Regions from separate parts of the Thioalkalivibrio sp. ALE20 genome, predicted to be linked through region 3. Evidence: predicted binding sites of a transcription regulator. Region 3 holds the regulator's gene; each other region holds the start of a gene.
What was found. The regulator FliA, encoded in region 3, starts transcription of late flagellar genes. The targets are predictions, from matches to a motif close to GCTAAAGTTNNNNNNNNNNCNGCCGATA.
Positions count from the first base shown of each region.

Region 1: a site for FliA is predicted at 6,167-6,194, ahead of F790_RS0107440 (methyl-accepting chemotaxis protein). Genes of this name have one in related genera too.
Region 2: a site for FliA is predicted at 5,734-5,761, ahead of F790_RS0111300 (methyl-accepting chemotaxis protein). Genes of this name have one in related genera too.
Region 4: a site for FliA is predicted at 4,413-4,440, ahead of F790_RS0112095 (chemotaxis protein). Genes of this name have one in related genera too.

Region 1 covers NZ_KB906474.1:66,242-74,163, reverse strand. Annotated here, with positions in the region: gene rpmF (50S ribosomal protein L32) at 1-166, shown strand, start outside; gene plsX (phosphate acyltransferase PlsX) at 260-1,288, shown strand; gene F790_RS0107475 (beta-ketoacyl-ACP synthase III) at 1,285-2,247, shown strand; gene F790_RS0107470 (CYTH domain-containing protein) at 2,261-2,737, shown strand; gene F790_RS0107465 (uracil-DNA glycosylase) at 2,730-3,395, shown strand; gene uvrC (excinuclease ABC subunit UvrC) at 3,403-5,229, shown strand; gene pgsA (CDP-diacylglycerol--glycerol-3-phosphate 3-phosphatidyltransferase) at 5,236-5,787, shown strand; tRNA gene F790_RS0107450 (tRNA-Gly) at 5,853-5,928, shown strand; tRNA gene F790_RS0107445 (tRNA-Cys) at 6,007-6,080, shown strand; gene F790_RS0107440 (methyl-accepting chemotaxis protein) at 6,255-7,874, shown strand.
Region 2 covers NZ_KB906478.1:59,570-67,491, forward strand. Annotated here, with positions in the region: gene sdhD (succinate dehydrogenase, hydrophobic membrane anchor protein) at 1-295, opposite strand, end outside; gene sdhC (succinate dehydrogenase, cytochrome b556 subunit) at 292-675, opposite strand; gene F790_RS0111275 (folate-binding protein YgfZ) at 788-1,834, shown strand; gene F790_RS14700 (hypothetical protein) at 1,838-2,002, shown strand; tRNA gene F790_RS0111285 (tRNA-Ala) at 2,117-2,192, opposite strand; gene F790_RS0111290 (MBL fold metallo-hydrolase) at 2,430-3,188, shown strand; gene F790_RS0111295 (glutathione S-transferase N-terminal domain-containing protein) at 3,254-3,679, shown strand; gene F790_RS0111300 (methyl-accepting chemotaxis protein) at 3,728-5,638, opposite strand; gene F790_RS0111305 (methyl-accepting chemotaxis protein) at 5,833-7,743, opposite strand; gene F790_RS0111310 (DASS family sodium-coupled anion symporter) at 7,870-7,922, opposite strand, start outside.
Region 3 covers NZ_KB906475.1:46,497-54,418, reverse strand. Annotated here, with positions in the region: gene flhA (flagellar biosynthesis protein FlhA) at 1-862, shown strand, start outside; gene flhF (flagellar biosynthesis protein FlhF) at 918-2,324, shown strand; gene F790_RS0108805 (MinD/ParA family protein) at 2,308-3,132, shown strand; gene F790_RS0108800 (RNA polymerase sigma factor FliA) at 3,129-3,890, shown strand; gene F790_RS0108795 (chemotaxis response regulator CheY) at 3,930-4,310, shown strand; gene F790_RS0108790 (protein phosphatase CheZ) at 4,346-5,128, shown strand; gene F790_RS0108785 (chemotaxis protein CheA) at 5,201-7,468, shown strand; gene F790_RS0108780 (chemotaxis response regulator protein-glutamate methylesterase) at 7,471-7,922, shown strand, end outside.
Region 4 covers NZ_KB906480.1:44,210-52,131, forward strand. Annotated here, with positions in the region: gene flgE (flagellar hook protein FlgE) at 1-661, opposite strand, end outside; gene F790_RS0112075 (flagellar hook assembly protein FlgD) at 696-1,391, opposite strand; gene flgC (flagellar basal body rod protein FlgC) at 1,402-1,824, opposite strand; gene flgB (flagellar basal body rod protein FlgB) at 1,846-2,253, opposite strand; gene F790_RS0112090 (protein-glutamate O-methyltransferase CheR) at 2,442-3,257, opposite strand; gene F790_RS0112095 (chemotaxis protein) at 3,453-4,382, opposite strand; gene flgA (flagellar basal body P-ring formation chaperone FlgA) at 4,606-5,274, shown strand; gene flgM (flagellar biosynthesis anti-sigma factor FlgM) at 5,367-5,684, shown strand; gene F790_RS0112110 (flagella synthesis protein FlgN) at 5,689-6,171, shown strand; gene F790_RS0112115 (flagellar brake protein) at 6,252-6,968, shown strand; tRNA gene F790_RS0112120 (tRNA-Ser) at 7,040-7,130, opposite strand; gene csrA (carbon storage regulator CsrA) at 7,242-7,445, opposite strand; gene F790_RS0112130 (aspartate kinase) at 7,508-7,922, opposite strand, start outside.

The sequences.
Region 1 (7,922 bases), on a different contig from region 3:
CAAGCGCGACATGCGCCGTTCCCACGACGGGCTCAAGGGCGCGACCCTGTCCACCGATCCGACCACGGGCGAGATCCATCGCCGGCATCACGTGACGCCGGATGGTTTCTATCGCGGCCGTCAGGTCGTGCAGCAGCCGGTCGAAGTCGACGACGACGAAGACTGAATTGCAGGACATGCGGGGGCCACGGGGTGACGGGCCTCGTGGCCCCGTTGTTTCCGGGGAGCCCCGGTTCCGGCAGCCACAACGGTACTCGGCATGAGCAGCAGCTACACCATCGCCCTGGACGTGATGGGCGGCGATCACGGCGTGTCCGTGGTGCTTCCGGCAGCGCGACGGGCCCTCAAGGGGCAGGGCGATTTCCGGCTTCAGCTGGTCGGTGACCGGGAGGTCATCGAGCCGGAACTGGAGGACTGGAACGCGTCCGAGCGCGATCGGGTGGAGATCGTCCACGCGTCCCAGGTGGTCGGCATGGAAGAACTGCCGGCCGTCGCCCTGCGGACGAAGCGTGATTCTTCCATGCGGGTCGCCATCGACCAGGTGCGCAAGGGCGAGGCCCAGGCCTGCGTGAGCGCCGGCAACACCGGTGGACTGATGGCCACCGCGCGTTACGTGCTCAAGACCCTGCCCGGGATCGACCGGCCGGCGATCGCCACCGCCCTGCCGTCGATGAACGCCCATACCCACATGCTGGATCTGGGCGCCAACGTCGATGTCGAGGCCGAGCACCTGTATCAGTTCGCGGTGATGGGCTCGGTGCTGGCGAAGGCCGTGGACGGCCTGGACAGCCCGCGGGTCGGTCTGCTGAACATCGGCTCGGAGGCGATCAAGGGCAACGACCGCGTGCGCGAAGCCGGGCGCATGCTCGAGGAATCCTCACTGAACTACGTCGGTTTTGTCGAGGGCAATGATGTCTACTGCGGTGACGTCGACGTGGTGGTCTGCGACGGCTTCGTCGGCAACGTCGCGCTGAAGACCAGCGAAGGCGTGGCGAAAATGATCACCAGCAACATGAAGGCCGAGTTCCGCAGCTCGCTGTACTCGCGTCTGGCCGGGTTGATGGCCCTGCCGGTGCTGCGCCGACTGCGCCAGCGGTTCGATCACCGGCGCTATAACGGCGCCTCGCTGCTGGGGCTGCAGGGCATCGTCATCAAGAGTCATGGGAGCGCGGATTCGCTGGCCTTCGCCAATGCCATCCGCATCGCGCGGATCGAGGCCGAGGCCAATATCGCGACCCGCATCGACAAGCAGCTGGAGCGGCTGCTGCGGCAGGAGACGCCGGAGTGAACCACGCCCGTATTGCCGGAACCGGGAGCTACCTCCCCGAGCGCATCCTCACCAACGAGGAACTGGAATCCATGGTCGAGACCTCCGACGCCTGGATCCGCGAGCGCACGGGGATCCGCGAGCGGCACATCGCCGCGGACGAGGAGCTGACCTCGGATCTGGCGCTGCAGGCGTCGCAGCGTGCTCTGGATGCCGCCGGCCTGAAGGCCTCCGACCTGGACCTGATCCTGGTGGCGACCACGACGCCCGACCAGATCTTCCCCAGCACCGCCTGTATCCTGCAGGCCAAGCTGGGCATCGGCGGCTGCCCGGCGTTCGATATCCAGGCGGTGTGCAGCGGCTTCGTGTACGCCCTGGCGACTGCCGACCGTTTCATGCGCAATGGCGGGCCACGGCACGTGCTGGTGGTGGGGGCCGAGACGCTGTCGCGCATCACCGATTACACCGACCGCTCGAACTGCATCCTGTGGGGCGATGGTGCCGGCGCGGTGGTTCTCTCGCGGTCCACGGATCCCGGCATCATCTCCACCCATCTGCATGCCGACGGCCAGCACCGGTCCCTGCTGGAAGTCCCGGGGGGGATTTCGCAGCCGGGTGACAACCCCGATCTGGACTTTATCCGCATGGAAGGCCGGGCGGTGTTCCGCGTGGCGGTCAATACCCTGGACCAGATCGTCGACGAAACCCTGGAGCACAACGGGATCGACAAGTCGGAACTGGACTGGCTGGTCCCGCATCAGGCCAACATCCGCATCATCCAGGCCACCGCGAAGAAGCTGAACATGTCCATGGATGACGTGGTGGTCACCGTGGATCGACACGGAAACACCTCGGCGGCCTCGGTGCCACTGGCGCTGGACACGGCGGTACGCGACGGACGCATCAAGCGCGGGGACCTGATCCTGACCGAGGCCTTCGGCGGCGGCTTCACCTGGGGCTCGGCCCTGATCCGCATGTAGGGGAAACACCGACATGGGACGCGAAATCGAACGCAAGTTCCTGCTGGCAGGGGACGGCTGGCGCGAGCAGGCGCACCGTTCCTGTTACATGCGCCAGGGCTACCTGTGCGGCAACGACCGGGCGTCCATCCGCGTTCGGGTGGAGTCGGGGGCCGCCAACCTCAACATCAAGAGCGCGACCCTGGGTGTGGAGCGCGACGAATACCAGTACCCGGTTCCGGAAGCCGAAGCACACACAATGCTGGATACCCTTGCCGGAGCGCAGGTGGAGAAGACCCGCCACTGGGTCGATCACCACGGCTGGGTGTTCGAGGTGGACGAATTCCACGGCGCGAATGCGGGGCTGATCGTCGCCGAGCTGGAACTCGACGATGCGGACGCCGAATTTCCGCGTCCGGATTGGCTCGGCGACGAGGTCTCGCACGATCCGCGCTATTACAACACCGAACTGGCGCGCCACCCCTACAGCGAGTGGGAGCGGGGTGAGTAACCCGGCGGAGGGGGCGCCATCCCCGGAACCGCCCGGGGGGTTCGCCCCCGACTGTCGACGCTGTTCCCGCCTGGCACAGTTCCTCGACGAGGTGCGTGCGGAGCACCCCGGCTACCATGCGGCTCCGGTGCCGTCGTTCGGACCGGCCGATGCAAGCCTGCTGATCGTCGGCCTCGCCCCCGGAATGCACGGCGCCAACGCGACGGGGCGGCCGTTCACCGGCGATTATGCCGGCATCCTGCTGTACGCCACCCTGCACGAATACGGATTTGCCAGCGCGCCCGAGAGCGAACGGGACGATGACGGCCTGATGCTGCACGACTGCCGCATCACCAATGCGGTGAAGTGTCTGCCGCCGCAGAACCGTCCGACCACCGCCGAGATCCGCGAGTGCAACGGCTACCTTGCGGCGGAGATCGCCGGGGTTCGTCCGCGCGTGATCCTGGCGCTGGGCAAGGTCGCCCACGATGCGGTGCTGCGCACGCGCGGGCTGGCACTCGCCCGGCACCCGTTTGCTCACGCCGCGGAGCACCGGCTGGATGACGACACCGTGCTGGTGGACTCCTATCACTGCTCGCGCTACAACACCCAGACCGGGCGCCTGACCCCGGCGATGTTCCGGACGCTGTTCGCCCGCATCCGTGAACAGGTATCCTGAGAGCGCCATGAGCGCGCCAGAGACCGGATTCGACCCCGAACCCTTCCTCGAGAACCTGACCCGTTCGCCCGGCGTGTACCAGATGCTGGACGTGGACGGGAAGGTGCTCTATGTGGGCAAGGCCCGCAACCTCCGCAGCCGCGTCACCAGCTATTTCCGCGGCGGGGATGACCGCGGTCCGCGCATCCGTTCGATGGTGCGGCAGATCGCGGACATCCGCATCGCGGTCACGCACACCGAATCCGAGGCGCTGCTGCTGGAGGCCAATCTCATCAAGCAGCACCGGCCGCGCTACAACGTGCTGCTGCGCGATGACAAGAGCTATCCCTATATCTTTGTTTCCGGCCACGAGTATCCGCGTCTGGGGTTTCATCGCGGGGCGAAGAAAAAGGGCGTGCGCTATTTCGGGCCCTATCCATCGGCCGGGGCGGTGCGCGAAAGTCTCGCACTGCTGCAGAAGCTGTTTCAGGTGCGCCAGTGCGAGGACAGCGTTTTCGCGCATCGCAGTCGGCCGTGCCTGCAGTACCAGATCGGTCGCTGTACCGCCCCCTGCGTGGACTATATTTCACCGGAGGAGTATGCCCGCGACGTCGAGGCCAGCGTGCGTTTCCTGGAGGGTGACAGCGAGGCGGTGATCGGTGATCTGATGGAACGCATGGAGTCCGCCTCGGCCGCACTCGAGTTCGAGAAGGCGGCGCGCCTGCGCGATCAGATCGGCCGGCTGCGCGAGATCTCGCAGCAGCAGTTTGTCGCCGGCGGCGAGGGCAATGCCGACGTGATCGCCCTGGCGCAGTCGGGCGGGAGTTTCGCGGTGGAGGTGTTCTTCGTACGCAATGGCCAGAACCTGGGCAACAGCGAGCTGTTCCCGGACGTGCCGGAGGCGGCCGGCCACGACGAGATCATGGCGGCCGTGCTGGCGCAGTACTATGCCGAACGCGAGCCCCCGCCGCAGGTGCTGCTGTCGCATGAACCCGAGGGGGCCGAGGCCCTCGAAACCCTGCTTGGCGAGCGCCGCGGGGCACGCGTGCGGCTGGCGTGGTCGCTGCGGGGCGAACGCGCACGCTGGGTCGACATGGCGCAGCGCAATGCCGAGCAGGCCCTGAAGACCCGGCTGGCCAGTCAGGCCGGGCAGACCGCGCGCCTGGATGCGCTCACCGCAGAGCTCGAACTGGAGGCGCCGCCGCGGCGCATGGAATGCTTCGACATCTCGCACACCCGCGGCGAGGGCACCGTGGCATCCTGCGTGGTGTTCGGGCCGGAAGGGCCGATCAAGTCCGATTACCGGCGCTTCAACATTGAAGGGATCGAGCCGGGCGATGACTATGCCGCGATGCACCAGGCGCTCAGTCGCCGTTTCGCGCGCCTGAAAAAGGGCGAGGGCCGGGAACCGGACATCCTGTTCATCGACGGGGGCAAGGGGCAGGTCACCCAGGCCCTGAACGTGCTGGCCGATCTGGGGCTGGATCACATCCGGGTGGTCGGGGTGGCCAAGGGCGAAGAACGCCGGCCCGGCATGGAAACCCTGGTGTTGAGCGGGGTGGAGGCGCCTTCTATACTGCCGCCCCATTCGAGTGCACTGCACCTGATTCAGCAGATCCGTGACGAGGCCCATCGTTTCGCGATCAGCGGTCATCGGGCGCGGCGGGCGAAGGCGCGCAAGGAGTCCACCCTCGAGTCGATTCGCGGGCTGGGGCCCAAGCGTCGCACTGCGTTGCTCAAGCACTTTGGCGGGCTGCGCGGGGTCTCCCGCGCGGGGGTCGACGAGCTGGCCAAGGTGCCCGGCATCAATCGTCGCCTGGCGCAGGCGATCTACGACCAGTTCCACGAGGCCTGATCCGACATGTTTCCACGACTCCCCACCTGGCTGACCTGGTCGCGTATCGTGATGATCCCGCTGATGATCGGGGCCTTCTATGCGCTGCCGATGCCGGCGGCGGGGATCGTGGCGGCCATCATCTTTGCGCTGGCCGCGGTGACCGACTGGCTGGACGGTTATCTGGCCCGGCGCTGGTCGGTGACCAGCCGCTTCGGCGCCTTTCTCGATCCGGTGGCGGACAAGCTGATCGTCGCTGCCGCGCTGGTGCTGGTGGTGGACTACAACCCCGGTGTGGGGCTGGCGCTGGCCGCGATCGTGATCATCGGTCGCGAGATTGCGATCTCGGCACTGCGGGAATGGATGGCCGAAGTCGGGACCAGCGCGAAGGTGGCGGTTTCCTGGATCGGCAAGTTCAAGACCAGTGCCCAGATGGTGGCCATCTTTCTGCTTCTGTGGGCCGAGCCGGTGGCGGGACTGTCGCTGTTCCTGATCGGGGAATGGCTGCTGTATCTGGCGGCGGTGCTGACGCTGGTGTCCATGGTGCAGTACATGGTGGCCGCGGCCCGGGACGCCTGAACGAATTTTTCGTATCCGGTGTTGACGAAGCCGACGCTGTCTGTAGAATACGCATTTGTCGACGGGCGGGAATAGCTCAGCTGGTAGAGCACAACCTTGCCAAGGTTGGGGTCGCGAGTTCGAATCTCGTTTCCCGCTCCAAACGATTTCCCGAAGCCCCGGCACCGCCGGGGCTTTCTGTTTCGGCGGCATCCAAGACCGTCGAACAAGCCTTGCCCCGGCTGGGTGGCAGAGTGGTGATGCAGCGGACTGCAAATCCGCGTACCTCGGTTCGATTCCGGGCCCAGCCTCCATCTTCGATTGCAGGCCCGCCGGCTTTATGCTGGCGGGCCTTTTCGTTTGCGGGGTGCCTGCCGGGTCTTCGCCGGTCCCTTCGGGCATTCAAGGTTGGGGCCGAACGGCCGAAAACCCGGATGGAGGCGCCGGTGAATCCGGGCGCCCGCAATCCATGACCTCTGGGTAACTGCATGCTGCGTCGCCTGTACGACCTTCCCATCTGGCTGAGGCTGCTCGGCGTCATCTGGCTGATCCTGGTCTTCGTCTGGTCCGGCATGATCGGATGGGCGGTGCTGGAGCAGCGTGACACCGCCCAGGAGCAGGCCGGGCATTTTGCCGGCAGTCTGCACGAGATGACCTGGGCCGGACTGACGACCCTGATGATCACCGGCACCATGGACTCGCGCCACGAATTCATGGATCAGATCCAGGAAATGGGTGATGTTCGCGACCTGCGCGCGATCCGCGCCGCGTCGGTCACCGAGCAGTGGGGTGAAGGGACGGCCGACAGCGAACCCCGTGATGCGGTCGAGCGCGAGGTCCTGGATACCGGAGAACCCTTTGTCGAGGTGGATCGCGAGCGCGACGAGCTGCGCGTGGTGAAACCGATCCGCAATCATCGCGAATACCTGGGACGCAACTGCATGGCGTGTCACGGTGCTGCGGAAGAAGACGAGGTTCTCGGAGCCACGTCCATGCGTCTCGACATGACCGAGGTGCACGAGGGGGCGACGAATTTCGGGATCCAGCTGTTCGGCTTCGCGATCCTGGTCAGCCTGCCGCTGCTGGGTGCGATCTTTCTGTTCATCCGGCGTTTCGTCACGCAGCCCCTGGCCGAGATGACGGAAGGGTTGCGTGACATCGCCGGGGGCGGGGGCGATCTGACCCGGCGGCTGGACGTGCACGGCGATGACGAGGTCGGGCGCGCGGCCCGGGCGTTCAACGACGTGATGGAACAGTTCCGTTCCCTGATCGGCGCGGTGGTCGGTTCCAGCGGGCAGCTGACTTCGGCGGCCGAAGAGGTCTCGAACGTGTCCGACCGCACGCGCGAAGGCGGGGATCGTCAGCGTCGGGAGATCGAGCAGGTGGCCACGTCGATGAACGAGATGAGCGCCACGGCCCAGGACGTGGCCCGCAACTCGCAATCGGCGACCGAGGCGGCGCACCGCTCGCTGGAATCCACGCGCAGTGGCCAGGAGGTCGTGCAGCGGACCGTAACCGGGATCGAGCAGCTGGCCTCCGAGGTGCATCGCGCCGCGGAGGCAATCCAGCGGGTCGAGCAGGATTCGGAGAGCATCGGCAAGGTACTGCAGGTGATCCAGGAGATCGCCGAACAGACCAATCTGCTGGCGCTGAATGCCGCGATCGAGGCCGCGCGTGCCGGAGAGGCGGGACGTGGGTTCGCGGTGGTGGCCGACGAAGTACGGGCCCTCGCGTCGCGTACGCATGAATCCACGGAGGAGATCCGGCGCACGGTCGAGACCCTGCAGGGGGGCACGCGCAATGCCGTGGAGGTGATGCAGGCCGGCGAGGAACGGGCACGCGCGACCGTGGATCAGGCCGGCGAGGCCGGTTCGGCGCTGGAGGACATCCGCGAGGCGGTGCAGTCGATCACCGAGATGATTGACCAGATCGCCAGCGCGGCCGAGCAGCAGAGCCAGGTCGCCGAGACCATCAACCGCAATGTCACCACGGTGACCGAGGAGGCCGAGCAGAACGCCGAGGGGGCGAGCCAGGCCAGCGATTCGGCAGCGGAACTGATGCGCCTGGCGCGCGAGCTGCAGGAGATGACCCGGCGCTTCCGCGTATGAGGTTTGTCACCCGTCCGGTGGTGGAGGGTGATGCGGGCGACCCGCCGC
Region 2 (7,922 bases), on a different contig from region 3:
CGAGGATCAGCAGGCCGGTGGCCGACAGGATCAGCACCGTCAGACGGGTGCCGAAGGGATGGACGTAGTCCATGATCACGTCGCGCAGGCCGATCCATGCGTGCAGCAGCAGGGCTACCACGCCCACCGCCGTCAGCAGGCCCACCAGCGGATGCCCGACAAAGGCGAGCCAGCGGGCATGATCGGCCGGCGCGAAGAAGATGAAATAGCCCAGCATCAGCACGGTGAACACGCCCAGATACACCGCAGTGATCCGCTGCAGCAGCCAGGCGCGCTGTCCGCTCAGGAGTCTCACAGCCACAGCCCTCCCCAGACGATCAGGGTGGCGACGATCCCCGCAATCAGGGCCTGGCGCGCGGTGCGCAGCGACCCCTCGCGGTCCTCGCCGATCCCGAATTCCATCGCCAGATAGCGGATGCCCGCGAACAGGTGATGCAGCAGCCACCACAGGACACCCAGCAGCACCAGCAGGCCCAGCGGGTGACCGACCCAGCCGGCCACGCGGGCAAAACCCTGGGGGCCGGACAGCGAGAGCTGCAGCAGCCACAACAGCACGGGGATCGCGAGAATCAGCAGCACGCCGGTCACGCGGTGCAGAATCGAGACCACGGCATTCAGCGGAAACCGGATCCTGCGCAGATCGAGGAAAACGGGACGAACCGGTGACCGGGGCATGCGACCTCTCGCTCGTGATGGGCGACATAAGGGATCCTGACACCCGACACGGCGTTCGTCTACTATCGGGCCGCCAGGGAAATGCCGCCCCCGCGGCTACAGGAGATGCGTGATGCGCGAAGACTGGAAGAAACACCTTGTCGATTCCGGTGCCGAATTCGAGGGCGACGAGCTCGTCCACTACGGCAACCCGGAGCGTGAACGGCAGATGGCCGTCAACGGCGATGTCATCTGCGACCTTTCCCATCGCGGGCTGCTGGAGATTCGCGGTGCCGATGCCACCGAATTCCTCCAGGGCCAGTTCGGCAACGATATCCGGCAGGTGGACGAGCGCCACGCCCAGCTGTCCAGCTACGCCAGCCCCAAGGGCCGCACCTATGCGGTGTTCCGTGTCCTGCGCACTCAGGACGGCTATCTGCTGGAGATGCCGGCGGATCGCGTGGAGCCGGTCGCCAAACGACTGCAGATGTTCGTCCTGCGCTCCGACGTGATCATCGAGCAGGCCGGCGACAGCCGCATCCGCTTCGGCCTGTCCGGTCCGGATGCCGAGAAGGAGCTGCAGGACGCCCTGGGCGCCTGTCCCGCGGAGATCCACGAGGTCGTGGAAAAGGACGGGGTGACGGCGGTGCGCGTGCACGGAGTGCACCCGCGTTTCGAACTGTTCGGCGGCCTCGACGCGATGCGCCGGCTGTGGGACGCCCTCAACGTGCGCGGCGCCCCGGTAGGCCCGCACGAATGGCAGCTGCTGGACATCCTCGCCGGGATCCCGAGCGTGGTCGAGGCCACCACCGAGATGTTCGTGCCGCAGATGCTGAACCTCCACGCCCTGGGCGCGATCAGCTTCGACAAGGGCTGCTATCCGGGGCAGGAGGTGGTCGCGCGCATGCACTACCTCGGCAAGCTCAAGCGGCGCATGTTCCGCCTCGCGATCCAGGATGGCGAGCGCCCGACGCCGGGCATGCCGGTATTCCGCGCCGATGGCAACCCGGATCAGGCCGATGGCGAACTGGTGGCCGCCGAACTGCACCCCGACGGCCAGTACTCCGCACTGGCGGTGCTCAAGGTGGACGCGGCCGAGGCCGAACTGCGCTGCGGCGCCCCGGACGGCGCGCCGGTGACGCTGTGCGACCTCCCCTACGACGTTCCCGAAGGGGCCTGACGCATGCGCTTTCTGTTCTTCTTCTTCGTCCTGATCCTGCTGGCGCTGTGGGCGGCGTTCTTCAGCCGCCCCAACAATCCAACCCTGTCCAACTGGCTGTACGCCCTGGCCGGGGTGCTGGCGATCCTGTTCCTGATCGGCTACCTCCGCCTCGACGGGGTGATATAGCCCCTCGGGACACCCGTACCCCATGCCCTCTTGTTTTTTGTTGGGGTCATGGATGGGTACACACACAAAAAGGCCCCGCCGGTTACGACCGACGGGGCCTTTTTGCGAGGTGTTTGGTGGAGCGGAGGAGGATCGAACTCCCGACCTTCGCGTTGCGAACGCGACGCTCTCCCAGCTGAGCTACCGCCCCTCGAGATGCTGCGCATTCTAGCAGGGACCCGAGCCCACGGGAACCCCGGCGACCATCCGGGTGCTCCCGGGACCGGGTCGCATTTCGGCAACGGGTGCCGCAATCCGTGCGCCGTTTCGCGTGCGGCAGGACAGGCAGCCGCCTAGAATGAGATCCCTGATCGAGTCATTTGCCACAGCTCATGAACGCGCATCTTCCCTTGATGACTGGCCCCATACCCCTTCGCCGGAGCCCGGAATGAGCCTCTCCGTGCGTATCCTGGGCGCCAGCGGCGGCATCGGGCCGGGCCGCCGCACCACTTCCATCCTGATCGACGCCGGCAGCGGCGTGGGCGATCTCGAGCTCGAGGAACTGCAGGCGATTCGCCACGTCTTCCTGACGCACTCGCACCTCGACCACGTGGCATTCCTGCCACTGCTGATCGACACGGTATTCCGGGTGGATGCCCCGCCGGTCACGGTGCACGCCCTGCCGGAGACCCTGGAAGCCCTGCAGCGCCACATCTTCAACTGGGTGATCTGGCCCGATTTCACTGCCCTGCCCTCGCCCGAGCAACCGGCGCTGCGCTTTCGCCCGCTGGGTGCCGGCGAGCAGATGGACATCGACGGACGCTCCGTCACGGCCCTTCCCGCGATGCACACCGTCCCGGCGGTAGGGTATTCGGTGAGCCGGCCGGATGCCGGGGCCTTTGCGTTCAGCGGCGACACCACTTCGACCCGCGGTCTGTGGCAGACCCTGAATGCCCTGCCCCGCCTCGATCTGCTGATGATCGAAACCGGGCTGCCGGACGAGATGGATCATCTCGCCGGTGCCACCCGCCACTACACCCCGCTGCAGCTGGCGCGCGATCTCGACCATCTGCGGCATCGCCCGCGTATCGCGGTGACCCACCTCAAGCCGGGCTACGAACAGACCATCCGTGAACAGCTGGCCGCGCGCAACAATGGCGACATGATCGTTCTCGACGGCGACGAGCACTTCGAGCTGGCCGGCTGACCCCGGCCACCGAGCGCCGCTGCGTCCGGATTGGTCGCAAACCGGAGCTGTGGCATCCTTGGCGGATGCGACCCCTGATCCGACTCTTTTTCCGCGGCGTGCGCCTGGTTCTCACGCCCTTCATGCTCGTGGGCGAGAAGGTGACCCGCCCGCGCGGAATCCAGCGTGACCCCGAAGAACAGGCACGGGTGGACGAACAGACCCGCGCCCTCGCGCTCTACCACTTCCCCGCCTGTCCGTTCTGCATCAAGGCGCGCCGTGCCATGCAGCGCCTGTCACTGGACATCGAACTGCGCAATGCCCAGCCGGCCGGCGAACACCGCGAGACCCTGCAGACGGAAGGCGGCAAGCTGCAGGTTCCCTGCCTGCGGATCGAGGAAGAAGACGGCAGCGTGCGCTGGCTGTACGAATCGGGCGCGATCATCGACTACCTCGAGTCGCGCTTTGATCCGGCCCGGGCCGCTGCCGACCGCCATACCGAGGGCTCCTGAACCCGCAAATGACAGGGGGCGGCACGTGCCCGCCCCCTCGGGACCGGATCAGACCCGGAAGTGCCCCACCCGCTGCTGCTGTTCGGAAGCCAGCTTCGACAGCTCTTCCGAGGCATTCGCGATCTCGCGCGAGCCGCTGGCCGTCTCGTCCAGCACCTGGGTGATGTTGGAGATGTTGCGGTTGATCTCCTCGGCCACCGAGGACTGTTCCTCGGCCGCGCTGGCGATCTGCGTATTCATCTCCGAGATGGTGGTCACCGACTGCGTGATCGACTCCAGCGACTCGCCCGCCTCGTTCACCTTCTCGCGGCTCGAATGCGCCCGGTTCTTGCCTTCTTCCATCGCCTGAACCGCCTCGCGCGTGCCGTTCTGGACGCGTTCGATCATACCCTGGATCTCGTGGGTCGAATCCTGGGTCCGGCTCGCCAGGGTCCGCACCTCGTCGGCCACGACCGCGAAGCCGCGGCCCTGCTCGCCGGCCCGCGCCGCCTCGATGGCCGCGTTCAGCGCCAGCAGGTTGGTCTGATCGGCGATGTCGCCGATCACCTCCAGCACCTTGTTGATCTCCTCGGCATCGGTCGACAGCCGCTCGATCACCTCGGCGGTGTTGTCCACCTGCGAGGTCAGGTGGTTGATCGACTGCACCGTCTGTTGCACCAGCTCGCGCCCGGCGTCGGCATCCTTGTCGGTGGTCTGCGCCGCGGTAGCCGCATCCGAGGCGTTGCGCGCAACCTCGGCAACCGTCGCGGTCATCTCGTTCATCGCGGTGGCCACCTGGTCGACCTCGTCCTTCTGCCGCGTGACCTGACCGTTGGTCTGTTCGCTGGTCGCGGACAGCTCATTGGCCGCGGCCGCCACCTGATCGCCACCGGCGGCGACTTCCTTGACCAGGTCCTGGATCTTGCCCACGAAGCGGTTGAACGCCGCCGCCAGATCTCCCAGCTCGTTGTTGCCGTCGGCCTCGAGCCGGCGCGTCAGGTCTCCGTCGCCGGACGCGATGTCATCCAGACGCGTGACGGTCTGGCGCAGCGGCCGCACGATGCTGCGCGACAGCAGCCAGGCCAGCAGCAGACCAAAACCGATGGCGACCACGCCCACCGCCACCACGGTGGTGGTGGCATTGCGGGCCATCGCCACGTATTCGCTGCGATCGACCATCAGCTCCAGCACGCCCACCGGCTCGCCGGAGAAATCCTCCACCGCGCGCCCGACCACGGCCATCGGGCGGCCGTCGTGGCGAACGTTGCGGATCATCTCCTCGCCGTCGAGGATGCGCCGCATCTCCTCCCGACTGAAGGCCGACTCGCCATTGATGGTTCCGGCAAAGACCTCGAAACCGCCATCACGATCGAGGTGTACCGCCACGGGTGATCCGGTTTCCTCGGTGAAGGACTCGAAGAAGGCGTCATCGAAGGCCATGCCGAATTCCAGCGAGCCGATGTGCTCGTTCTGGTAGGACACCGGCACCATCCCGCGGATCCCGATGCCGAACGGTCCCTCTTCCAGCCCGGTGATCGGCTGCCGATTGCGGTTCACCTCCAGGATCGTCTGGCGCACGTCCGACAGGTCGTCGCCGTAGTTGTCGGGACTGTGGGTACGCAGGAAAGAGGTCGCCGGCGGCGTATGGAAGTGATACTGGCGCACGTCGTGCTCGTCGCGCAGCTGGCCATATCCCGGCTCGGTCAGTTCCAGCAGGCGCTCACGATCCCCCTCGGCGAACGCCTGCTGAATCACCGGGATCTCGGCGATGGCCCGCGCCATCGACTCGCCCCGTTCGGCTTCCTGTTCCAGCTGGCGGATCAGCAGCCCGCTCAGGTCGTTCAGCTCCCGTTGCTCCGCGCGATCGGCCATCGTGCCGAGGCTGTTCATCACGACGACCAGCGTGAGCACCACAACCGCCACCACCACGATGGTGACGCCGCCCATCAAGCGCGTTCCGATACGGATATTCCTGAGCATGGCTTTCCCTCTTTTGGTGTTCCGGCATTCTGATCAATGCGCATTCCGCCGGGCCCTGCGCAGCCGGATGGCTACATCAGCATGCCCTCACATGCTAACGGCGGCCATCCGGAAACCTTGATCCGAATCGGCCGCCGTCACGAAAAGCCATCCTCCGGCACGGGGCACAACACCCCGGCCGGCAGGACCCACGGTCAGACACGGAAGCGCCCGGTGCGTTCCTGCTGCGCCGAGGCCAGCTTCGAGAGCTCCTCCGAGGCGTTGGCGATCTGCTGCGATCCGGCCACGGTCTCGTCCAGCACCTGAGTGATGTTGGAGACGTTGCGGTTGATCTCCTCGGCCACCGAGGACTGCTCTTCGGCCGCGCTGGCGATCTGCGTGTTCATGTCCGAGATGCGGCTGATGGACTGCGTGATCGACTGCAGCGACTGCCCCGCATCGTTGACCTGTTCCACGCTGGAATGCGCCTGTCGACGGCCTTCCTCCATCGCCTTCACGGCGTCGCGCGTGCCGTTCTGCACCCGCTCGATCATCCCCTGGATCTCCTGGGTGGAATCCTGGGTCCGGCTCGCCAGGGTCCGCACCTCGTCGGCCACGACCGCGAAGCCGCGGCCCTGCTCGCCGGCCCGCGCCGCCTCGATGGCTGCGTTCAGCGCCAGCAGGTTGGTCTGATCGGCGATGTCCCCGATCACCTCCAGCACCTTGTTAATCTCCTCGGCATCGGTCGACAGCCGCTCGATCACCTGCGCGGTGTTCTCCACCTGGGTGGACAGGGTGTTGATCGCACTGACGGTCTGCTCCACCAGCTCGCGGCCGTGGGTCGCATCCTTGTCCGTGCTCTGCGCGGCTTCCGCCGCCTCGGTGGCGTTGCGGGCCACCTCGGCCACGGTCGCGGTCATCTCGTTCATGGCCGTGGCCACCTGGTCGATCTCGGACTGCTGGCGGCCGACCTGTTCGTTGGTCTGCTCGCTGGTCGCGGACAGCTCGTTGGCCGCGGCCGCCACCTGGTCGCCGCCGGCGGCGACCTCCTTGACCAGTTCATGGATCTTGTCCACGAAACGGTTGAACGCCGCCGCCAGATCTCCCAGCTCGTTGTTGCCGTCGGCCTCCAGCCGGCGCGTCAGGTCCCCGTCGCCGGACGCAATATCGTCCAGGCGCTCGACCGTATCGCGCAGCGGCCGCACGATACTGCGCGACAGAAGCCAGGCCAGCAGCAGGCCGAGGCCGATGGCGGCCACGCCCACGCCCACCACCGTGGCCGTGGCATTGCGGGCCATCGCCACGTAATCGCTGCGATCGACCATCAGCTCCAGCACGCCCACCGGCTCGCCGGAGAAGTCTTCCACCGGACGCCCGACCACCGCCATCGGACGACCGTCGTGCTCGGTCCGGCGCACCAGTTCCTCGCCGCCGGCAATCCGCTCCATTTCCTCACGGTTGAAGGTCGAGTCGCCGTTGATGGTGCTGCCGAATGCCTCGAAGGTCCCGTCGCGCTGCAGGTAGAGGGCCACCGGGGCTTCCGTATCCGCCGTAAAGTCCTCGAAGAAGGCATCGTCGAACGCCATGCCGAATTCCAGCGACCCGATATGTTCACCTTCGTGGGAGACCGGGACGATGCCGCGGATGCCCAGGCCGGCCACCCCTTCTTCGAGCCCGGAGATCGGCCGGCGGTCACGGTTGGTCTCGACCACGGTCTGACGGAACCCGGAGAGGTCATCGTCGTAGCGATCCGGACGGTGCGCCCGCAGGAAGGACGTCGCCGGCGGCGTATGGAACTGGTACTGGCGTACGCCGTATTCCTCGTAGAGGTGATCAAAACCCGGCACCGTCATCTCGTGCAGGCGTTCGCGGTCGCGCCGGGCGAAGGCCTGTTGCACGTCCGGAATGGCGGCCACGGCCTGCGCCATCGCGGTCCCGCGATCGGCCTCCTGATCGAGCTGCCGGATCAGCAGTTCACTCAGGTCATTGAGTTCACGCTGTTCCGCGCGGTCCGCCATGTTGCCGAGGCTGTTCATCACCACCACCAGCGTGAGCACCACGACCGCGACCACCACAAGGGTGACGCCGCCCATCAGGCGGGTTCCGATCCGGATATTCCTGAGCATCACTCTCTCCCTTGAAGCTTTCTTCGCGCCCGGGATTACGGGCGCCATGCTACGAGTCTCTCGCCCCCGCTAGCGGCCGGCCGCGGCCCGACTTGAGCCGCGCGGGTCACGCGCCTCCCCACGCACTCAGCCCACGTGCCGCAGCAGCAAAGGCTCGGCGAGCGCATACACCGCGAGGC
Region 3 (7,922 bases):
CTACCGCATCTCTCTGCTGGGCGTCACCGTCGCCGAGGCGGAGGTGTTCCCGGACAAGGAGCTGGCGATCAATCCGGGCGAGGTCTTCGGCGAGGTGCCGGGCACGCCGACCAAGGATCCGACGTTCAACCTGGATGCCCTGTGGATCGACCCCGAGAACCGCGAACAGGCGCAGGGGGCCGGCTACACCGTGGTGGACGTCTCCACGGTGATCGCCACCCATCTGTCGCAGGTGTTCCGCGAGAACGCCCACCGGCTGATCGGCCACGAGGAGGCCCAGCACCTGCTGGACCAGCTGGCGCAGCGTTCGCCCAAGCTGGTGGAAAACCTGGTGCCGAAGACGCTGTCGCTGAGCGTGATCCTGAAGGTGCTGCAGAACCTGCTGGCCGAACAGGTATCCATCCGCGATCTGCGCACGATCGCCGAAACCCTGGCAGAGGAGGGCGCCAAGAGTCAGGATCCCGGCACTTTGACCGCTGCGGTGCGGGTCGCGCTGTCGCGCTCCATCGTCCAGGACCTGGTGGGACCGGAGGAAGAACTGCCCCTGATCGCCCTCGACCCGTCGTTGGAACAGCTTTTGCATAAGTCTCTGCAGGGCAGCAATGGCGACACCGTCGGGCTGGAGCCGGGCCTGGCCGAGCGCCTGCAGCGATCGGTGGGCGAGGCCGCCCAGCGTCAGGAGGCGGCGGGACAGCCGGCGGTGCTGGTGGTGGCCCCGGAAATCCGCTCCTGGATCGCCGGGTGGCTGCGGGGCGCGGTGCGCAACCTGACCGTGCTCGCATTCACCGAGATCCCGGACAACCGGCGGATCCGGGTGGTGGCCACGGTGGGACAGGATGAAGCAGACAAGAAGTCGGCGTGATGTGCGAACGGGCATGGCCTGAAGCACCAGTCAACGATCGGCGGGAGAGCGAACGATGAATGTCAGACGATACCGGGCACGGGACATGCGCGACGCGATGCGCCAGGTCCGCGAGGAGCAGGGCGAGGACGCCGTGATCCTGTCCAGCCGCCGGGTCGACGGCTGGCTGGAGGTGGTCGCCGCCCTCGATGGCGGCGAGGCGCCCGCCGGAACGGCGGAGGGTGACGGCCGGGGTGCCCCGCGGCAGGACGACGCCGGCAGCGGGGCACGCCCCGCCCGGGGATCGATGCGCCAGGGCGTGCGCGATGAACCGGCGCCACGTACTGAGCAGCCCCGCGCACCGGAGCCCGCGGCGGCTTCCACCGGCGGGGGGGCGGGTGCCGCGTCCCGGCAGCGGCCGGCCCCGCAATGGCCCACCGACCCCGAGGTGTCCGCGATGCGTCAGGAACTGCGGGATCTGCGCAGCCTGCTGACGCGGCAGTACGAAGAGAACGAGCAGGCCCGCTGGGCGGCGCGGCATCCACTGGCGGCCGAATGCAAGGCGCGGCTGATGGATCTGGGCTTCCGCGAGCCGCTGGCGCGCAGCCTGGCCGGCAGCATCCTCGACGATCATACCTCGGAGGAGGCATGGGAGCGCCTGCGGGCGCGCCTGTCGGGCGCCATCGTGACCGCGCGCGCCTCGATCCTCGACGAGGGCGGGGTACTCGCGCTGGAGGGACCGACCGGGGTCGGCAAGACCACCACCATTGCGCGGATTGCACTGCGCCAGATCCGCCGCATGGGGCCGGATTCGGTCACCCTGGTCACCATGGACGCCCAGCGCATCGGCGCGACGCGGCAGTTGCAGGCCTTCGGCCAGATGGCGGGCACCGCGGTGCGTGTGGTGGAGACGGAGGCCGAGCTGCGCGAGATGGCGCGGCGCTCGGCGGGCAGCGGGCACCTGATCCTGGTGGATACCGCCGGACAGTCGCCGCGTACCGCCCCGCGCGAACCCCTGCTGACGGACATGCCTGCCGACGTGCGCGCGGAGACCTGGCTGGTGATCGCGGCCACCACCCAGGGCATGGCCCTGCGGCGGGTGCTGGAGGCATTCGCCCCCACGGAACCCTCGGCCCTTGTGCTGACCAAGCTGGACGAGGCGGAACAGCTGGGGGAGGTGCTTTCGGTGCTGCTGGACCAGCCGCTGGGTGTCGCGTTCATGAGCGACGGCCAGCGCATCGCCGAGGATTTCCATCGCGTGGATACCGGACATCTGACCCGCCTGGCGCTGCAGGAGGAACCCGAACACGGGGCGGCCGATGCCTGGGTCGACGAGGCGATGCAGGCCTGGCGGCGGCGCCAGGCGACGGAACGCGAGGCCCGGCGGCCGCGATCCGCGGACGAGCCGGCCGCGGGCGAGGAGCCCGCCCCGCTGGAAATGATTCAACCGGTGCTGAAGGGACGTCATGTCACACAACACTAAGCCCCTGAAGGTGGTCGCGGTGGCCTCGGGCAAGGGCGGGGTCGGCAAGACCAATGTCTCGGTCAACCTGTCGGTCGGACTGGCCCGTCTGGGACGCGAGGTCATGCTGTTCGATGCGGACCTGGGGCTCGCGAACGTCGATGTGCTGCTGGGCCTGCGTCCGCAGCGGACGCTGCACGACCTGGTGACCGGGGACGTCGAGGATCTGGAGGACGTGATCATCGAGGGCCCGGAGGGAATCCGTGTGGTGCCTTCCGCGTCCGGGATCGCGACCATGGCCAACCTGAGCCGGCCGGAACATCACGGCCTGATCCAGGCCTTCAGCATGTATACGCGACCGCTGGACGTGCTGGTGGTGGATACCGCCGCCGGGTTGCAGGAGTCGGTGACCAGTTTCTGTCAGGCCGTGCAGGAGACCCTGGTGGTGGTCACCGACGAGCCGGCATCGATGACCGACGCCTATGCACTGATCAAGGTCCTGCATCGGGATCATGGCGTGAACCGGTTCCGCGTGGTCGCAAACATGGTGCAGGGCCGTGCCGGGGCGGAACGCGTGATGCAGAAGCTGCAGGCGGTTTGTTCCACCTATCTGCCGGAGGTCATACTGGATCTGGTGGGCGTGATTCCGCTGGATGATGCCCTGCGCCAGGCGGTGCAGAAACGGGCGCCGGTGGTGCAGCAGTCTCCGGGCAGCCCGGCGGGACGGGCGTTCCTCGAGCTCGCGCGCAAGGTCGACGGCTGGCCGGTGGCCCGCGGCGCCAGCGGGGGGGTTGGATTCTTCGTCGAGAGGATGCTGCAAAGCGCATGAACACGCCAAAGAACAGACTTTCGGGATACGCCCGGGCGGGGACCGGGGGACCGGATCAGCTGGTCGCGGACCACGTCGAGCTGGTGAATCGGATCGCCCATCACCTGATGGCTCGGCTGCCGGCCTCGGTGCAGGTGGATGACCTGGTGCAGGCAGGCATGGTTGGGCTGATCGAGGCCGCGCGGCAGTTCGAAGGCGGCCAGGGGGCGACCTTCGCCACCTACGCCGGGATCCGCATCCGCGGGGCGATGATCGACGAGCTGCGTCGCAGCGACTGGACGCCGCGCTCGGTGCACCGCAACAGCCGGCGGATCTCCGAGGCGATGCAGACGGTGGAGGCCCGCGAGGGCCGCGCCGCTCGCGCCCCGGAGATCGCCGAGGAGCTGGGCGTCCCGGTGGAAACCTACTACCAGATGCTGGATGATCACGCCGGTGCCCATCTGTTCGCGCTGGACGAGGTGGGCGGCCCGGAGGGCGAGGCGGATCGCGTGCTGGAAGGGCAGGAGCAGTCCCCGTCGCGGCGCATCGAGGCCGGGGAGTTCCGCGAGGAACTGGCCGGCGCACTGGGCGATCTGCCCGAGCGTGAACGACTGGTGCTCAACCTGTACTACACCGAAGAACTCAACCTGCGCGAGATCGGTGCCGTGCTGGACGTGACCGAATCGCGCGTCAGCCAGATCCGCAGCCAGGCGGTGCACCGTCTGCGGGCGCGTCTGGGCTCGTGGCTCGAAGACGTCGAGTCCCTGCAGATATTCTAAGGTTCAAACACATTCCCGGAGCGAACTGTGGACAAGGGTATGAAAATCCTGATCGTGGACGACTTCTCCACGATGCGGCGCATCATCAAGAATCTCCTGCGGGATCTTGGCTTCAACAACACCATGGAGGCCGACGACGGGAGCACGGCCCTGCCGATGCTGCAGAACGGCGACTTCGATTTTCTGATCACCGACTGGAACATGCCCAACATGCCGGGCATCGACCTCCTGCGCGAGGTACGCAAGGACGAGCGGCTGAAATCGTTGCCGGTGCTGATGGTCACGGCCGAAGCCAAGCGCGATCAGATCGTGGAGGCGGCAGAGGCCGGCGTGAACGGTTACATTGTGAAGCCCTTCACGGCCGAGACGCTCAAGGAGAAGATCGAAAAGATCTTCGAACGTATTGAAGCTCAAGGCTGAATACCGCGACCGGCTGACACGGCAAGAGAGACCCGATGACCGAACAAGAGAATGCCTCCGGGGAAGACCGGCTCGCGCTGGCGCGGGAGCTGGTGGGCGCTCTGGAAGGCGGTGACGAGGAGGCTTCGCGCCGCCTGATCCAGGAGCTCGCGCGGCCTTATGAACGCGAACTGTTCGACGAACTGGGCAAGCTGACCCGCGAACTGCACGAGGCACTGGAGAGCTTCCGGGGCGATTCGCGTCTGGTCGAGCTGGCGCAGGACGAGATTCCGGATGCGCGCGAGCGTCTGAGTTACGTGGTGACCCAGACCGAACAGGCCACGCACGAAACCCTGAATGCAGTGGAATCGTCCCTGCCGATTGCCGAGGCATTCGCCGGGCGTGCCGCGGAACTCACCGAAAAATGGACCCGGTTCCGCAACCGCGAACTGTCGGTGGAGGAATTCCGCGAGTTCGCGCGCGAACTCGATGCATTTTTCGAACAGACCGGCAAGGACACCGAGGAACTGCGCCGGTTGCTGTCACAGGTCCTGATGGCACAGAGCTACCAGGATCTCACCGGGCAGGTGATCCGGCGGGTCATCCGTCTGGTCACGGATCTGGAGGAAAACCTGGTCTCGCTGATCCGCCTGTCTTCCGGGCGCCTGGAGAAGGATGCCCGGGCGGCGGCCGAACAGGCCCCGGAGGCGGAACAAACCGCGCGCGAGGAGGACCGCCGCGGGCATGGACCCGCGGTGCCCCACACTCAAGATTCCGGCACGGATGTCGTTCAAGGACAGGACGAGGTGGACGATCTGCTGTCGAGCCTGGGGTTCTAGGGTCCGTCCCGGGATCCCCTTGCACCGGCAGCCATCTGCCGACGATTCGAGTCACCGGAACGGAGAGACCGCATGGCCATCGACCCCAACGACGAAATCCTCCAGGACTTCCTGATCGAGGCGGGGGAGCTGCTGGAAGGCCTGAACGAACAGCTGATCGACCTGGAACAGCATCCGGACGATACCGATCTGCTGAATGCGGTCTTCCGCAGTTTCCATACCATCAAGGGCGGGGCCGGTTTTCTCGGGCTCGACCCGCTGGTGACGGTTTGCCACAACGCCGAAGACGTCTTCAACCTGTTGCGCAATCACGAGCGCCAGGTGGACGGCCAGCTCATGGACACCATGCTGCGGGTGCTGGACACCCTCAACGTGATGTTCGGCGAGCTGCGCGACGGCCAGGAGCCGACGCCGGCGCCCGAAGATCTGGTCGACACCCTGCGACGCATGGCCCGCAACGAAACGGTCCCCGTCGGCGGCGGGGACGAAGCCGCCCCGGTCGCGGAAGAAACGCCGCACGCGGCTCCGGCCGGGGAGGCAGCGCCGGCGACGGCCGACGACTGGCCGTCGGAGGCGCTGGAGGAAGCGGCCGAGTCGCCGTCCGCGCCGGAGCCGGCAGCGGATGACGCGCCGGGCGATGACGAAGTCCGCGTGGGTGCCGGGGACGAGATCACCGACGACGAGTTCGAGGCCCTTCTGGACAGCCTGCACGGAGACCAGCCACCGAAACCGGTGGATCCGGGCACGGCAGCGGAGTCGGCCCCGGAGGTCGCGGCTGCGGATGGCGGTGACACGGGTGGGGGCGAGGACGAGATCACCGACGATGAGTTCGAGAGCCTGCTTGACGAACTGCAGGCGAAAGGCGCTGGTCCACCGACAGCCCCGGCCGAACCGGCCGAGCCGGGCCCGTCCGCCGCCGCGGCGGGCGGGACCGGAGATGCGGACACCGGGCCCGCCGCAGAACCGGCGGCAGCCTCGCCCGGGGACATGGCCGGGAAGGAAAAGGAACAGAAAGCGGAAAGTTCCGGTCCTGCGCCCGCCTCCGGCGGTGCGCGCGGCGGCGCTTCCGGCGGTGGCGGCGCCGGCGGGAGTACCGGGGGCGGCGGCCAGGGCGGCGGTGGACACCAGGGCGAAACCTCGGTGCGCGTGGATACCGAGCGGCTCGACGAGATCATGAACCTTGTGGGCGAGCTCGTGCTGGTGCGCAACCGGCTCAGCATGCTGCGCTCCGAGCACGTGGACGATGAACTGGGCAAGGCGATCAGTTCGCTGGCGCTGGTGACCTCGGATCTCCAGGCGTCGGTGATGAAGACCCGCATGCAGCCGGTGAAGAAGGTCTTCAATCGCTTTCCGCGCGTGATTCGTGATCTGTCGCGTAACCTGGGCAAGGAAATCGATCTGGAGATCTTTGGCGAGGAGACCGACCTCGACAAGAACCTGGTCGAGGCCCTGTCGGACCCGATGGTGCATCTGGTACGCAATGCGGTGGACCACGGGATCGAGATGCCCGACGAGCGCGAGGCGGCCGGCAAGCCGCGACGCGGCACGGTGGTCCTCGGGGCCGCCCAGGAGGGCGACCATATCGCCCTGATCATCAAGGACGACGGACGCGGCATGGATCCGGAGGCCCTGCGCCGCAAGGCGGTGGAAAAGGAGCTGATGGAGCCCGCGATGGCCGAGCGCATGACCGACCGCGAGGCCTTCAACGTGATCTTCATGGCCGGCTTTTCGACCAAGGCCGAGATCTCGGATGTCTCCGGCCGGGGCGTGGGCATGGACGTGGTCAAGACCAGCCTGAACCAGCTCAACGGCACCGTGGAGATCGATTCGGAGGTGGGCGTCGGCACCACGCTGCGGGTAAAGCTGCCGCTGACCCTGGCGATCCTGCCGGCGCTGATGGTGATCCTGGGCGAACGGCGTTTCGCGATCCCGCTGGCGGCGGTTTCCGAGATCCTCGACCTGGACCTCACCCAGACCCATTACGTGGACGAGCAGGAAGTCATCGTGGTGCGCAACCAGACCCTGCCGATCCATTATCTGTCGCGCTGGGCGAAGCCCGGCGTGGAACCACAACCCCGCGAGAACGCCCATGTGGTCGTGGTCCATGCGGCCGACCGCAAGGTCGGCCTGGTAGTGGATGGTCTGGTGGGGCAGGAAGAGGTTGTCATCAAGCCCCTGGGCCAGAATCTTCAGGGGGTCAAGGGCCTGGCGGGGGCGACCATTACCGGCGATGGTGGCATTGCACTCATTCTGGATGTCTCGGACCTGGTCACCCTGCTGGTGAATCAGGTACCGGGCAGCGGGCGCGCGCGCCGGGCCGCCCGACGAGCTGAGGGCTGAGGATGCCGGTCAAGGTTCTGGTGGTGGATGATTCCGGGTTTTTCCGACGCCGGATTGCGGAGATCCTGAACGCGGATATCGGGATCGAGGTCGTGGGTACGGCCGAGGATGGCCAGAAGGCGGTCGACGCCGTGAAGGAACTGGACCCGGATGTCGTGACCATGGACATCGAGATGCCGGTGATGGACGGCATCACGGCGGTCCGCAAGATCATGGCGGACCATCCGCGACCGATCCTGATGTTCTCCAGCCTGACCACCGAGGGTGCCCAGGCGACCCTGGACGCGCTGGAGGCCGGGGCGGTTGACTTTCTGCCCAAACGCTTCTCCGACATGGCCGGGGACGAAGACAGTGCCCGTGCCCTGCTGCGCCGGCGGGTCCGCAGTCTGGCGCGCAGCCGCGCGCGTTCCTCCAGTGCGCCGGGAGGGGACCGGCCGAAAACCGAGGCACCCGT
Region 4 (7,922 bases), on a different contig from region 3:
TGACCTCCCACTCGTTGTCATCGGTCTTGGTGAAATAGACCTCCGCGTCCTGGGCCTCGCCTTGGCCGTTGTACACCGTCAGCGAAGTGGAAAAGTTGTAGCTGTCGGGGACGGCCACGCCGTCATCAGTATCGAAGCCATCGTCGATTACCGGCGCATCGGACTGCAGGTTCAGCCGGGCATCGATCCGGGAAGTCACCTGTGGCGAACCCTCGCCGGTCTGCAGCCGCAGGTTGTCCGGGGTTCCACCCAGATCGGCGGGATCGGTATCACCGTCTTCGGCGATGTATCCCTGCAGGTTCTGGCCCTGGCTGTTCACCAGGAAGCCCTCGCGATCCACCTGAAACTCGCCGGCGCGCGAGTAGAGCGTGTTGCCGCCGTCATTGAGCTGGAAGAACCCCTCCCCGTCGATCGCCAGATCCAGGCCGTTCTCGGTGAACTCGGTCTGCCCCTGGGTGAACTGCTGGGTCACCGCCAGCAGGCGCGACCCGGCACCGGTGGCGGTCTGCGCGGTCCCGCCGAAGGACTGCGCATAGACATCCCCGAATTCGGCACGCGATTGCTTGAACCCGGTGGTCCCCGAGTTGGAGATGTTGTTGCCGGTCACGTCCAGGTCGGCCTGGGCCGAGTTCAGTCCGCTCAATCCGATGTTGAAGGGCATGTTCCGTTCCTCCGGTTGTTTTTTGTGTCGGGCGTCAGCCGGAAATCCGGCGTACGTCCGAAAAATCGATCTCGCCCACACCTTGCACATTCAGTGCCAGGCCGTTTTTCTCCCCGCCCATGGAGACGCTGTCCACGCGCTGGTTAAGAAAGGTCTCCAGCGATTCGGTGCGCTCCCCGCTGCGCGCGGTCGCCCGGACCTCGTAGACCCCGGCCGGCGCGCGCTGGCCGTTGTCGGTCAGGCCATCCCACTGGAAGTCCTGCAGCCCGGCGCCCATCGCGCCGAGATTCATGCGCCGCACGCGCTCGCCGGCCCCGTTCATGATCTCGACCTCCACCGACTCGGCCGAGGCCCCCAGTTCGAACGCGCCGCTCATGCCGCCCTCGGGGCCCAGCTGGCCGAACTCCACCGGCACCAGCACGTCCTTGCCAACCAGATTTGCGCCCTGCACCGCCTGGTTCTGTCCCATCGACTGGGCGAAGCCCTCGAACGACTCGTTCAGCTGCTGGATCCCGGTGACGCTCGAGAACTGCGCCATCTGCGCGATGAAGTCCCCGTTTTCCATCGGCTCGAACGGGTCCTGGTTCTGCAGCTGGGTCGTCATCAGCTTGAGGAAGTCCTCCTGTCCCAGCTGATCCGGCCCGCCTTCCTTCTCCTGACGGTCTCGCTGGGCCTGGCGGTCAGTGCGAATCCCCGCCCCTTCCAGCATGTCGGGTGTCAGTCCGTTCATTTCCGGTCTCCTAGCCTTGTCCGCCCATCTGCAGCGTGCGCATCATCAACTGGCGGGTGGTGTCCATGACTTCAACGTTGGCTTCGTAATTGCGCGAGGCCGACATCATGTTGGCCATCTCCTCGACCACGCTGACCGCCGGGCGAAAGATGTAGCCATCGTCGTTTGCCTTCGGGTGATGGGGCTCGTAATGCATCTGCGGCTCGGCATCCGACTCCTCGATCCCGGCCACCCGCACCGGCGTCGCGGTACCGTCGCGGCTGGCCTGGTCCATCGCTGCCTGGAACAGCACGTGTTTCCCGCGATAGGCCTCCTCGGCGCTGCCGGCCGCCGTGTTGGCGTTCGCCAGGTTCGAAGACACCGTATTCAGCCGCGCCGACTGTGCCGTCAGCGCCGAAGCCGAGGTATTGAACAGATTGAACAGATCACTCACGGCAGTGGCCTCCCGTCAGGTTCAGCGATTGCCCCGGAAGGCATCGCGAATGCCGGAAACCCGGCGATTGAGAAATTCGAGGCTGCTCTGGTACTTGACCGAGTTCTCGGCGAACGCCGCCCGCTCCATCTGCGGATCCACGGTATTGCCGTCCAGAGACGGCTGCGAAGGGATGCGGTACTTGAGCTCGGCCCCGGTGCCCGCGGCAGCCGTCCCCGGATCCTGATGACCCGCGCGGGTCTGGCTGAGCTGAAGCTGGCCACCATCACCCGAAGCCGCCTCCAGCTGGCTGCGAAAATCCAGGTCGCGCGCCTTGTAGCCGGGGGTGTCGGCATTGGCGATGTTCGAGCTCAGAACCTCCATGCGCTGCGAACGCAGGTTCACCGACTCCGGCAGAATCCCGAGCGCCTTGTCCAGCGATATGCTCATCCCGTTCCGTCCGGCCCGCGCATGGCGGGCATCCGTTGCCTGACCACGACGATGCAATCGCCGTGCCATTGGCTGCCGGCAAAAGGGGAAAAAGGATAGGGAGGGACACCGGCACGCGGCCGGCCACGCGGCGAATCACCGCGCAGGGAACGAGCGCCGGGCCCGTTGCAGGCCCGGCGTGGAGGGGTTCAGCCCTTCAGCCGCAGGACCGAGCCGTACTCGGTGCGCACGGTTTCGTACGCCTTGCTGTAGGGCCCGACCGTCTCGGAAGCGCCAAGAAACAGATAGCCACCGGGGTTGAGCTGCTTCGCAATACCGTCAAGGACCTGACGCTTGGTCTCGGCGGAGAAATAGATCAGGACGTTACGGCAGAACACGATGTCGAACTTGCCCAGCGCCGCGTAGCTGTCGACCAGATTGAGTTTCTGGAACCGGCAGCGGCGCTGCACCTCGGGGATGATCTTGTGCCCCTCGGGCACGGTCTGGAAGAACCGGGACCGCCGCGACTCGCTCAGCCCGCGCACGATGCTCAGACCGTCATAGACTCCCTTGCGGGCGTCTTCCAGCACGCCCTCGGACAGGTCCGTGCCGAGAATGCTGACGGGCACCACCCGGCGCGGGCGCGAGGCCTCCCATTCCGAGACCACCATCGAGATACTGTAGGGCTCCTGGCCACTAGAACACCCGGCCGACCAGACCTTGATCGACGACCGAGTGGACGCCAGCTCCGGGAGGATCACGTGGCGCAGGATCTCGAACGGAAAACCGTCGCGAAACCAGGAGGTTTCGTTGGTGGTCATCGCATCGATGACGCGCGTGCGCAGCTTCGGGCTGGGCGCCTTGCGCAGCGCGTGCAGCAGTTCCGGCACGTCCTTGTAGCCAAATTCATCCAGCAGGCGGGACAGCCGGCTGGACACCAGGTACTGGCGGCTGTCCCCCAGCACCAGGCCACAGCACTCGGAGAGAAAGCGCGCGAATTCTTCGTAGTCACGGGAATCGATCACGCACACATCTCCGCCTTGACGCGTGCCGGGCCCGTCCGCCGTCCGCTGGTTGTTCGGTTCGATGATTCCATGCCGCCACAGTATAGGGCTTCGAGGCAACCTTGCGGAAGTCCGCAGCCTGCAAAGGGGCGGCAAGCGCCGGCCACCCGCCCCGGCCGGGCCGGCAACCGTTCGCCCCCGGCAACCACCGACATCTCAGGCGGTCTTGTTGATCTGTTCCAGGACCGCACTGGCCAGTTCGTCCGGGTTGAACTTGGAGAGGAACGCATCCGCACCGGCCCGACGCACCATGTCGGTATTGAATTCGCCGCTGAGCGAGGAATGCAGCAGCACCCGCAGCGGTCGCAGGCCCTCGTTCTCGCGGATCTTTGCCGTCAGGGTGTAACCATCCATGCGCGGCATTTCGATATCCGAGATCACCAGCTCGACCGTGTCGTGGATCGGACCCTCGGCGGCTTTCTCCTCCAGGTAATCCAGGGCTTCACGCCCGTCCTTGCACAGCACGTAGGGCCACTCGAGCCCCTGGATGGCGCTTTCGATCTGGCGGCGAGCCACCACCGAGTCGTCGGCGATGACGATTTCCCGACGCTCGGGTGTCTGCTCGGCCACTGCGGAACGCACGCTTTCCGACACCTCGGTGGGCAACGGATTGACCAGCGACAGCACGCGCTCCACGTCGATGATCTCCACCAGCTTGTTGTCGAGTTCGGTGACCGCCACCAGAAACGACTCGCGCCCCGTGCCGCGCGGCGGCGACTTCACCTGGTCCCAGTTGACGTTCACGATGCGATCCACCGCCGATACCATGAAGCCCTGCACCGAGCGATTGAACTCCGTCACCACGACCTTCTGCTGGCCGTCCGCCCCGGCCCGCGTCGACTGCATGCCCATCGCCCGCGCCAGATCGATGATCGGCACGGTCTTGTCGCGCAGGGTGGTGACCCCCCGCACCACCCCGGCGGACCCGGGAATCTGGCGCAACTGCGGCAGCGGAACCACCTCGCGCACCTTGAACACGTTGATCCCGAAGGTCTGCGTGCCGCCCAGATAGAACAGCAGAAGCTCCATCCGGTTCTGCCCGACCATCTGCGTGCGCTGGTTCACGTCGTCAATAAACTGACTCACGGTTCTCGCCCCCTGGGTTGTTCTCCCTGCTAACGGCCGCGCCGGCGGGAGCTTGAACCACGCATCGGACGCGCAGGACAGGCGCCGGATGCCATGGCACAGAATCTGCATGTATTCCGTCACGAAGACACAGGGTCAACGGTGACCGGACATGCACCTTTTCAAGTTACAGGCTTTGCTCCCGTACCGCAGCCCGGGCCGCAGCGGGGGTGCGCTTCTTCTGATGCTCGCGCTCCTCGCCCCGACCGCGCAAGCGGAGATCGAGCCGGTGCAGAACATTCGTGACAGCGCGGAACGGTTCCTGCACCAGCAGCTGGGGGACCACAACGGCGACGATGTGGAGGTGCAACTCGGTCATGTCGACGACCGCCTGCGCCTCAAGCGCTGCGAAGAACCCCTGGAGGCCTCGCTGCCGCCCGGCGGCCGCCCGAGGGGCAATACCGCGGTCAACATCCGCTGTCCCGGGCCGGTGACCTGGTCGGTGTACGTTCCGGCCACCGTGGAACGCCACGCCGAGGTGGTGGTGGCCCGCCGCAATCTGTCGCGCCAGCAGACCCTGGGGCCGGGCGATCTGCGCATGGAGCGCATCGAGACGTCGCGCCAGGCCAGCCATTATTTCGAGGACGCATCCGAGGTGGTCGGTCTGCAGACCCGCCGCGCGATTCGCCAGGGCCAGGTCATCGGCCAGCAGCACGTTAAGGAACGTCAGGTGATCCAGCGCGGCCAGCGCGTTACCATCCTCGCCAGCAGCGGCAGCGTCACTATCCGCATGCAGGGCGAAGCCCTGGAAGACGCCACGGCCGGCGACTGGATCCGCGTGCGCAACACCTCCTCCGGACGCGAGATCGAGGGCGAGGTCCAGCCATCGGGCACGGTTCGCGTCGCCCTGTAGTAAAATGTGACGGAAATCCCGCAACCGACCCTACAGTTTCGGGCATTCCGGCCGATACACGAGCCAGACCAGTCAAACGACAGGACAAAGTCATGGATATCAAAGGCCCCAACATCAATGGCCTGCGCCCCGACAGCCAGAACGGCGGGGTCCGCGGCCGTGACGACGACGCCCGCACCGGCGGTAACGGGGTGGATCGCGCCGGCAATGGCGATGCCGCCAGCGGCGACGCCGTCACCCTGACCGGCGCCGCCCAGGCCATGAACGGCAGCGGCGAAGCCAGCGAGGCCGCACCGTTCAACGAGGCGAAGGTGGCCGAGATCCGCGAGGCGATCGCTCAGGGGAACTACCCGATCGACAACGAAGAGCTGGCCGATCGCATGATGGAAATCGAAGGCCTGCTGCGGTGATCCGGTGGTGACCGACGAAACCGGAATCCGTCCTTCCCTGGAGGAATCCATCCGTCTCGGACAACGGCTGGAGGATATCCTGCTGGAGGAAACCCGGGCCATTGAGTCACGCGAACCGGATCGGCTGCAGGCCGCGGTCCAGCGCAAGCAGGAACTGCTGCAGGCACTGGAAACCGAAACCCGCAAACAGCAGCAATGGATCGAAGCCCGCGGTGCCGAGTTCACCCCGGAAGGGGTAGCGCGGCTGTTCGCGCGTCTGGAGGGAGGAGAGCACCTCAACGACCGCTGGCAGGCGCTGCGGGCGACGATCGAACGCTGCAACGAACTCAACCAGGGCAACGCCCGGCTGATCGAACGCAATCAGCGCCGGGTGCAGATGTCCATGCAGATCCTGCGTGGCGAAGACAACGGACCGGCCACGACCTACGACCCCTACGGCAAGGCCCGTCATCGCCGTACCACCGGCCAGACCATCACCCGCGCCTGAGCCCGAGTTGGGCCGGAAAGGCGTGAACTCCGTCACAGGGTGTATGATGCGCGAACCCACTTCGGACGCGACGTGCCCTCATGGATGACAACGACTATACCGTCGACACCCCGGAACGCATCGGCCAGATACTGCGCGACCTGGACCACGGCCTGACGCTGGTCAGTATCCGCCTGGAAGAAAGCGGCCCGCTGCACACCTCGGCGCTGATCCGTCTGGATGCCGACGCACGACGTCTCTACCTCGACCAGCTGCAACCCCCTTCCCTCCACCAGCGGATCCGGCCCGGCCAGTCCCTGCGCGTCTTCGCGACCCTGCGCGGCGTGGCCGTGCGGTTTACCACCGAGGTCCGCCAGATCGTGAGCGAATCGCCGGGAGACCTCTACGAGTGTCCGTATCCCGCCGAACTGCAATACCTGCAGCGTCGCGAGACCTTCCGCGTTCATATCCCCCTGAGCAACCGCCCGACCCTGCAGATCCAGGGCGAGATGCACGAAGAACCGATCGAGGGATCGGTGGTGGACCTTTCGGCCGAAGGCATGTGCGTGGAACTGCCGAATGAAGTGCTGCAGGAGATCCCCTATGGCAGCCGCCTGGAATTCACCAACCTGCTGCTCCCGGACGTGCAGGAAAGGGTCTCCGGCGCCGTCAAACTGGCCAACTCGCGCCCTTCCACTCGCGAAGGCCATTCGTATGCTGGCTGCGCGATCATCGAGATGTCGGCCCGCCTGGAACGTGCCATCAACGTCGCCCTGCTGTTCTATCAGCGTGAGGAACGCCGCCGCGCGATGAACTGACCGACCCCGGCTTGCGTGCCCACAAAAAAGGCCCGCACGAGCATCACTTGCCGTGCGGGCCTTTTGCGTTTTGGCGGAGAGTGAGGGATTCGAACCCTCGATGGGCTTTTGACCCATACTCCCTTAGCAGGGGAGCGCCTTCAACCACTCGGCCAACTCTCCGTGACTGCGGTGCAGAGGATACGGATTCACGCTGCGGAATGAAAGCCCGCGCGGCCCCGAATTGATGATTTTAACTTCATTCGGGCCACGCGGAGATCGCAGCGTCGGACGTCACTCGTTCCCGCGATTGTCGCCGGAGCCGTGTTCCGAATCTTCGTCCTGAATCCGCTGAAAGATCTCTTCGCGATGAACCGCCACGTCCGGGGGCGCATTGATGCCGATCCGGACCTGGTTGCCCTTCACACCCAGAACGGTGACGGAGACGTCATCGCCGATCATGAGGGTCTCCCCCACCCGACGCGTCAGTATGAGCATGCTTTTCTCCACAGTACCTGTGTCGGACGAGGTCGGTCGCCCGGAATCCGTTGATTGAGTCGTCACCCCTGCCCCTTTGGTAGACCGGCTGGCTCCTCTTCGAGTTCAAAGGCATCGTGCAGCGCACGCACCGCCAGTTCGAGGTATTTTTCGTCCACGACCACCGAGATCTTGATCTCCGACGTCGAGATCATCCGGATGTTGATGTTTTCCCGCGACAGGGCCTCGAACATCCGGCTGGCAATACCCGCATGCGACCGCATGCCGACACCCACGACCGAGATCTTGACGATGTGGACATCGCCCGAGACCTCGCGGGCGCCCAGTTCGTCCGCTGCCCCCTGCAGCAGTTCCAGCGCCTTCTCGTAGTCGTTGCGATGCACGGTGAAGGTGAAATCGGTCGTGCGGCCGTCCTCGCCGACGTTCTGCACGATCATGTCCACCTCGATGTTGGCATCCGCCACCGGCCCGAGGATG